Regions from separate parts of the Streptomyces sp. NPDC021115 genome, predicted to be linked through region 2. Evidence: riboswitches for the same ligand, from Rfam matches in the RefSeq annotation. Region 2 holds a riboswitch; the other holds the start of a gene.
The links. Region 2 has a riboswitch for S-adenosylmethionine ahead of thrC (threonine synthase). Riboswitches for the same ligand answer to the same signal wherever they lie in the genome.
Positions count from the first base shown of each region.

Region 1 (4,111 bases), on a different contig from region 2:
CGCCTGCCGCACGGTGAGTTCATCGAGGTGCACGAGCCCCTCACGCAGGAGCAGCTGCACGTGCTCACCCAGCACGAGCAGCCGAAGGCGTACGAGATCGGCCCCGAGGTCGACGAGAACGGCGTCCGCCGCAAGGTCACGGCGTCGCAGAAGCTGCGGGCCAGGCTGTCCAAGTCGTACTACGGCAAGGACGCCTTCATCCCGAAGCCGACCTCCGAGGAGTACAAGGAGATCACCAGCGGCCACGGCCACCACTGATCTCTTCTGATCTCTTCCGTCATCTGACGCCACAGACCAGGGCCCCGGCCCGGACCTCACCGTCCGGCCCGGGGCCCTGGCCGTGTGCAGGCCGATAGGCTTGCCCTGATCGAGCGCTGATCCATTTGAGCCAGGCATCATTCAGGAGCGGACCATGGACGTTGTGACCCCAGCCGGAGGCGACAGCACCGCGGCGGCCCGCACCTGGCCGGACGTGCTCAGCGCCCTCCTCGGCGGCCAGGACCTCGGTGCCGACGACACCGCCTGGGCCATGGACCGCATCATGCGCGGCGAGGCCACCGACGCCCAGATCGCCGGGTTCGCGGTCGCGCTGCGGGCCAAGGGCGAGACCGTCGCCGAGCTGTCCGGCCTGGTCCGTGCCATGTACGGGCACGCCAGGACGATCGAGGTCCCCGGGCCGGCCGTCGACATCGTCGGCACCGGCGGCGACCGCGCCAAGACCGTCAACATCTCGACCATGTCCGCCCTGGTGGCCGCCGGCGCGGGCGCGCGCGTGGTCAAGCACGGCAACCGTGCCTCGTCCTCCGCGAGCGGTGCCTCCGACGTCCTGGAGAAGCTCGGCGTCAACCTGGAGCTGAGCCCGGCGCGGGTGGCCGAGATCGCGGAGGAGGCGGGCATCACCATGTGCTTCGCGGTCAAGTTCCACCCGTCGCTGCGGCACGTCGCCGCGGCCCGCCGCGAGCTGGGCATCGCCACCCCGTTCAACTTCCTCGGCCCCCTCACCAACCCGGCCCGGGTCCGCTGCCAGGTCACGGGCGTCGCCGACGCCCGGATGGCCCCGATCATGGCCGGGGTGCTGGCCGAGCGCGGCTCCTCGGCGCTGGTCTTCCGTGGCGACGACGGGCTCGACGAGCTGACCGTGACCGCGACGTCCCAGGTGTGGGTGGTCCGGGACGGTGAGGTCCGCCGCGAGACCTTCGACCCGCGCGACATCGGTTTCGACCTGGCCCCCGTGGAGTCCCTCCGCGGCGCGGACGCCTCCCACAACGCGGATGTCGCGCGGCGCGTCCTGGCGGGCGAGACGGGCCCGGTCCGGGACGCGGTCCTCCTGAACTCGGGCGCCGCCCTGGCCACCCTGGACTGGCACCGCGAGCCCGCCGACACCCCCCTCGCCACCCGCATCGCCGCGGGCGCGGCGAGGGCCGCCGAGTCGATCGACTCGGGCTCGGCCCGGGATGCCCTGGAGCGGTGGGTGCGGGCGAGCAACGCGTAGGCGGTACGGACGCGCGCTGGGTGCGGCCCGGCTGGGGGCCTTTGGGTTTCGTTGCCGGGTGCGGCCCGGTGGCCGGGTTGTGCCCACCCGTTCCTCCCCCAGCTACCGCTGGGAGGTGCCCCCTCCGCGGGACGATTGCCCACAGCCCAGGTCACATGCCCGGCCCCTCGGGGGCCCCTCAGCCCTCGGGTGTACCCCCCGGTTTCCGGGTGTGCTCCCAGCACCTCGGGGCGTCCAGCCTCGGGAGGTACCTCAGCCTCCGGTCGTCCCCCCAGTTTCCGGGCGCACCCCCGGCCATCGGGGTGCCCCCCCCCACCAAGCCCGCCAATCCCTCCGGGGGTACCTTCCAGCCTCTCCGGCGTTTGAGGAGCGGGGTCCGGGGGCGGAGCCCCGGGGTCGGGTAGGGGCGGGGTGGGGAACTTGGCGTCCGGGATGCGGACGGGGGTGGCGGTCGGCCCACGGCATGGCATACTCCTCCCAGGTCACGAGCGACAGCGACTTCGGCCCCGGCCCGCTGTCCGGCAACCCTCCGTCCGTGGCGGGGTGCCCCGGGTGATGACCAGGCCGCTCGCAGCGAGGCGTGCGGCAAGCGCGGACCCCTCGCACTAGGGGTCCTGGTGGTCGAGGGAGTTCTTCCGTGACGCAGCGAATGCGCTAGGGCTGTAGAGCCCGTTCCCCCATGGCTCCGCACAATCTCACCGTGCGTCGAGCGAATTTCGCAGCTCCGCAACCCCTTCGGGAGAATTCGCCATGTCCGTGTGCCCTTCTGCTGTCGCGACCCCCACCCCGCTGCCCGTCCTCGGCAGCGACGTCACCGTGCCCCTGGTCACCGGTGGTGAGGTGACGTACGCCGCGCTCGACTACGCGGCCAGCGCGCCCGCCCTGCGGCGGGTGTGGGACGACGTCGCCGCCTACGCGCCCTACTACGGGAGCGTCCACCGCGGGGCGGGTTATCTGTCGCAGCTGTCGACGGATCTGTTCGAGACGAGCCGCAAGGAGGTCGCTGCGTTCCTCGGGTGCCGCGCGGACGACCAGGTGGTGTTCACCCGGTCGACGACCGACTCGCTCAGCCTGCTGGCCGCCGCGCTGCCGACCGGCACGGAGGTGTTCGTGTTCGAGACCGAGCACCACGCCTCGCTGCTGCCGTGGGAGCAGCGGGAGGACACCCGGGTGACCTACCTGAGCGCGCCGCGCTCGCCGCGCGAGGCGGTGGAGACGCTGGAGAAGGCGCTGGCACAGCGAGAGGGCCGGGACGGCGGCCCGGCGCTGGTGTGCGTGACGGGCGCGTCGAACGTGACGGGCGAGCTGTGGCCGGTGGAGGAGCTGGCCGCGGCGGCCCACGCACACGGCGCCCGCATCGTGCTGGACGCCGCGCAGCTGGCCCCGCACCACCCGGTGGACATCACCGCGTCGGACGTGGACTGGGTGGCGTTCTCGGGCCACAAGCTGTACGCCCCGTTCGGGTCGGGCGTCCTGGCGGGCCGGGCCGACTGGCTGCGCGAGGCGCGGCCGTATCTGGCGGGCGGCGGCGCGAGCCGCAAGGTCGCGCGGCGGGACGACGGCGGGGTGGACGTCGAGTGGCACACCACCGCGGCCCGGCACGAGGCCGGTTCGCCGAACGTGATCGGGGTGTACGCGATCGCCTCGGCGTGCAAGGCGCTGACCGAGGCCGGGTTCGACAACCTGGTGGCCCGGGAGCGCCAGCTGATCGCGAAGGTGCGCGAGGGCTTGGCGGAGGTGCCGGAGGTGCGGCTGCTGTCGCTGTTCGGCGACGACGCGCCGCGCGTGGGCGTGCTGTCGTTCGTCGTGGAGGGCTGGAACAGCTCACACTTCGCGGCGGCGCTGTCCGCGGAGTACGGGATCGGCGTACGGGACGGGCTGTTCTGCGCGCATCCGCTGCTGCGGACCCTGCTGGACAGCGAGCCGGGCGACCCGGGGGAGTGCGGCGCGCCCGAGGCCGCCCCGGGCGAGCGCTCCCTGAACGCGATCCGCGTCAGCTTCGGCGCCGGCACCCCGGACGAGCATGTGGAGCGCTTCGTCCGGGCGGTGAAGGAGCTGGTCCGGGACGGCGCGCGGTGGGAGTACCGCACGGAGGACGGCCGCTGCGTGCCCGTGCGCTAGGGGGTGTCTTGCCGATCATGCCGGGCTCCCGACGCCTGGCACGGCACCTCGCGGCCCCGCGCTCGTCGCACGCAGCGCCGCTGCGCTCTCCTCACGCGGGTTGCGAGCTACCGCGCCCCCAGCTACCGCTGGGAGGTGCCCCCTGACGCCGCTCGCTGATCCGGCCTGATCGACAAGACACCCCCTAGGCGCGAGGACAGCGCTCAGCTGTCGAGGCCGATGGCGAACGCCGCTTCCAGGTCGTGCTGCGAGTAGGTGCGGAACGCGATGTGCGTCTCGGTGGAGGCCACGCCGGGGACCTTGGAGATCTGGCCCGGGATGATGTCCGCGAGGTCGTCGTGCTGGGCCACCCGCACCATGGCGATCAGATCGTGCGCCCCGGTGACCGAGTAGACCTCGCTCACGCCCTCGATCGCGGCGATCTTCTCGGCGATCTCCGGGATCCGGTCCACGCTGGTCCTGATGAGCACGATCGAAGTGATCACGGCTGGCTTTCTC
Region 1 covers NZ_JBIRQF010000009.1:183,005-187,115, forward strand. Annotated here, with positions in the region: gene ACH4TL_RS26800 (cytochrome bc complex cytochrome b subunit) at 1-258, shown strand, start outside; gene trpD (anthranilate phosphoribosyltransferase) at 413-1,492, shown strand; SAM riboswitch class IV at 1,973-2,090, shown strand; gene ACH4TL_RS26810 (aminotransferase class V-fold PLP-dependent enzyme) at 2,243-3,613, shown strand; gene ACH4TL_RS26815 (Lrp/AsnC family transcriptional regulator) at 3,817-4,098, opposite strand; gene ACH4TL_RS26820 (rhomboid family intramembrane serine protease) at 4,095-4,111, opposite strand, start outside.
Region 1: linked by a shared signal. The riboswitch ahead of ACH4TL_RS26810 (aminotransferase class V-fold PLP-dependent enzyme) and the one ahead of thrC (threonine synthase) in region 2 are both predicted to bind S-adenosylmethionine.

Region 2 (4,111 bases):
TGACGAGGGCCACGTCGGCCAGCCGGTAGGCGGCAAGGGAGCGGGCGAAGTCGTCCTTCACATGGAGCGCGACCGGCTGCCAGCCCTCCGTTCCGTACTCCGCGTTGATCTCCTCGGCGAGCACCCGCACCCGCTCGGTGTAGTCGCGGTAGACGGCGAGGTCCTGGCGCGACGGATAGGCGAAGGCCACGTGGACCACGCGCTCGCGCCACTCGGGGCGGGTCTCCAGCAGCAGGCGGTAGGCCAGCAGCCCGCGCACGATGTTCTTGGACAGCTCGGTGCGATCCACCCGGACGATCGTCTTCCGGCCGCCGGGGCCGATCTGCTCGCGCAGGGCCGCCAGCCGCTCGTCCACGTCGGCCGCGCGCGACCGCTCCCGCAGGAAGTCGGCGTCGGCGCCGAGGCCGTGCACCCCGAGCCGGGTCTCGCGGCCCTCGAAGCGCACGCCGGCCGCGGAGCCGTCGGTGCCCCGGACGATCTCCGCGCCGAGCACCGCCGCACAGCAGTCGGCGAACGCGGCGGCCCACCGCCCGGTGAGGAAGGCGGCGCGGTCGCCGCCGAGGATGCCGCGCAGCACGCCCGCCGCGACGTCGTCCGGCAGCAGCCGGTAGTAGTCCGGGGGCGCCCAGGGCGTATGCGAGAAGTGGCCGATCCGCAGGTCGGGGCGGCGCGCCCGGAGCAGCCCGGGGACCAGCGCCAGGTGGTAGTCCTGCACCAGCACGACCGCGCCCTCGGCCGCCTCCTGGGCGAGCGCGTCGGCGAAGGCCGCGTTGTACGCCTCGTACGCCGCCCACTGGGCGCGGAACTCCGCGTCGAAGACCGGCTCGACGGGGGTCTGGTAGAGCAGGTGGTGGACGAACCACAGCACCGAGTTCGCGACGCCGTTGTACGCGGCGGCGAAGACGTCGGGCGCGATGTCCAGCATCCGGACCTGCTGGCCGCCGGTGTGGTCGGCGGGCAGATGGCCCGCCCGGGCGCGCCGCGCCGCCTCGCGGTCGCCGTCGCCGAGCGCGGCGCACACCCAGACCGCGCCCGCGTCGGGCCCGATCGCGCTCAGCCCGGAGACCAGCCCGCCGCCCCCGCGCTTGGGGGTGAGCGAACCGTCCTCACCCAGCGCGTACGAGACCGGGCCGCGGTTGGACGCGACGAGGATCGGTGCGCTGCGCTCAACGGCCATGTCGCGAGCCTAGCCATCGGGCACCCGGCGCAAACGTACGTACGGTTTGTTCTGCCCGCGAGGGTTACGCCGCGCGCCGCTCCGCGTATTCGGGGATCTCGATCATCGGCGGCCGCTCCTCCGTGTCCACCGCCGTCGTCCGCGGCTCGAAGCCGTTCTCGCCGCGCTCGAACTGGGTCAGCCGCGGCCGCACCAGATGGCCGCGGGCCAGCCGCAGCTGCGCGGTGCGGTAGATCGCCGCGGCCATCCGGCCGAGCGCCTTGCCGTCCTGGTGCCGGTGCTTGCGCACGCCGATGTCGACCTGGGCGAGGGCGTCGAGCCCGACCGTGTGCAGCGCGTCGACGAGCAGGCCCAGCTCGACCCCGTACCCGACGGGGAACGGCAGCCGCTCCAGCAGCGAGCGCCGGGCCGCGTACTCGCCGCCCAGCGGCTGGACGAACCCGGCCAGCTGCGGCCAGTGCAGGTTGAGCAGCGGCCGGGCGACCAGCTCGGTGACCCGGCCGCCCTGGCCCTCGGCCTCCCGCAGCGGCCGGTCGTACATGCCCTTGACCAGCTGCACCCCGGGGTCGGTGAGCAGTGGGCCGACGATCCCGGAGACGAAGCGCGCGTCGAATTCGCGCAGGTCGGCGTCGATGAAGCAGACGATGTCGCCGTCGGTCGCCAGCAGCGACCGCCACAGCACCTCGCCCTTGCCGGGCAGCGCTGGCAGCCGCGGCAGCAGCGCGTCGCGGTGCACCACGGTCGCCCCGGCGGCCGCGGCGACCTCGGCGGTGCGGTCCGTGGAGCCGGAGTCCAGCACCACCAGCTCGTCGACCAGCGGCATGGCCTCGGTCATCAGCTCGCGGCGGATCGCGGCGGCGATCTCGCCGACGGTCGCCTCCTCGTTCAGCGCGGGCAGCACCACACTGACGCTGGTCGCCGCGTGGCGCTTCGCGGCCAGCAGGCGGTCCAGCGGACGGTCGTCGGCCGACCAGGAGCGGCGCTCCAGCCAGCGCTCCACCTCATCCAGCACCTGTTTTGTCTCCCTGCTGTGATCGCCGGTGATGTCGCTCGGCGTGATCGTTGTGATCCATCTCGCGGTTCGGACGGCTGGCTCAACCCTCAGGGCCGTCGGTTACAGTCTTGAACAACGCACGTGACCTCCGTATGTCGGGGCCACGGTGCGGACAAATGCCCCGGGTCCGGCCCGGTGGCCATACCGCTCATCCAGAGGGGCAGAGGGAACGGCCCGTTGAAGCCCCGGCAACCCTCCAGCTGGTCTCGCGTCCTGTAGCGAGGCTCCCAGCTCGGGAAGGTGCCAATTCCGTCTCGTGGCGAAATGCGTCCCGAGGAAGATGAGGAGAAAGGGCCTCGCCTCCATGGCTGTGCAATCTGTCGAAAGCTCAACCACTTCCGCTGCCGCTTTCGGCCCCGCCGTCGCCCTGTCCTGCCGCGAGTGCGGTGAGCGCTTCGACCTCGGCCCGATCTTCGCGTGCGGGTCGTGTTTCGGGCCGCTGGAGGTGGCGTACGAGCTTCCCAGCGGCGACCCGGAGGGGCTGCGCAAGCAGATCGAGGCCGGTCCGGACAACATCTGGCGCTATGCGCCGCTGCTGCCCGTCCCCGCCGACGTGGCCACCCTCCCCAGCCTGAGCCCGGGCTTCACCCAGCTCGTCAAGGCCGACCGGCTCGCCCGTGAGCTGGGCGTGACCGGCGAGCTGCACGTCAAGGACGACTCCGGCAACCCGACCCACTCCTTCAAGGACCGGGTCGTCGCCATCGCCGTCCAGGCGGCCCGCACCTTCGGCTTCACCACCCTGTCCTGCTCCTCCACCGGCAACCTGGCCGGCGCGGTGGGCGCCGCGGCCGCCCGTTCCGGCTTCCGCTCGTGCGTCTTCATCCCGCACGACCTGGAGGCGGGCAAGGTCGTCATGGCCGCCGTCTACGGCGGTGACCTGGTCGGCATCGAGGGCACGTACGACGACGTCAACCGCTTCTGCAGCGAGCTGATCGGCGACCCGGCGGGTGAGGGCTGGGGCTTCGTCAACGTCAACCTGCGGCCGTACTACGGCGAGGGCTCCAAGACCCTGGCGTACGAGATCTGCGAGCAGCTCGGCTGGCGGCTGCCGGATCAGATCGTCATCCCGATCGCCTCCGGCTCCCAGCTCACCAAGATCGACAAGGGGCTCAAGGAGCTGATCAAGCTCGGTCTGGTCGAGGACAAGCCGTACAAGATCTTCGGTGCCCAGGCCGAGGGCTGCTCCCCGGTCTCCGCCGCCTTCAAGGCGGGCCACGACGTGGTGCGCCCGCAGAAGCCGAACACCATCGCCAAGTCGCTGGCCATCGGCAACCCGGCGGACGGCCCGTACGTCCTCGACATCGCGCGCCGCACCGGCGGGGCGGTCGAGGACGTCACCGACGAGCAGGTGGTCGACGCGATCAAGCTGCTCGCCCGCACCGAGGGGATCTTCGCGGAGACCGCGGGCGGCGTGACCGTCGGCGTGACCAAGAAGCTGATCGAGGACGGGCTGCTCGACCCGTCCCTGACGACCGTCGTCCTCAACACCGGCGACGGCCTCAAGACCCTCGACGCGGTGGCCCCCACCACGGGCCCCTCCGCCATCATCCGCCCCACCCTTGACTCGTTCCGAGAGGCTGGCCTCGCATGAGCGTCAACGTCCGAATCCCGACCATCCTGCGTACCTACACCGGCGGCCAGGCCGAGGTCAGTGCCGAGGGCGCGACCCTCGCCGAGGTCCTGGCGGACCTGGAGAAGAACCACACGGGCATCGCGGCCCGCGTCCTGGACGACACCGGCAAGCTGCGCCGCTTCGTGAACGTCTACGTCAACGACGACGACGTGCGGTTCGCCGAGGGCCTGGGCACGGCCACGCCGGACGGCTCCGGGGTGTCGATCATCCCCGCGGTCGCGGGTGGCTGCTGACGCCCCATCACCCC
Region 2 covers NZ_JBIRQF010000008.1:250,690-254,800, reverse strand. Annotated here, with positions in the region: gene ACH4TL_RS25385 (trehalose-6-phosphate synthase) at 1-1,177, opposite strand, end outside; gene ACH4TL_RS25380 (glucosyl-3-phosphoglycerate synthase) at 1,242-2,189, opposite strand; SAM riboswitch class I at 2,377-2,518, shown strand; gene thrC (threonine synthase) at 2,536-3,822, shown strand; gene ACH4TL_RS25370 (MoaD/ThiS family protein) at 3,819-4,097, shown strand.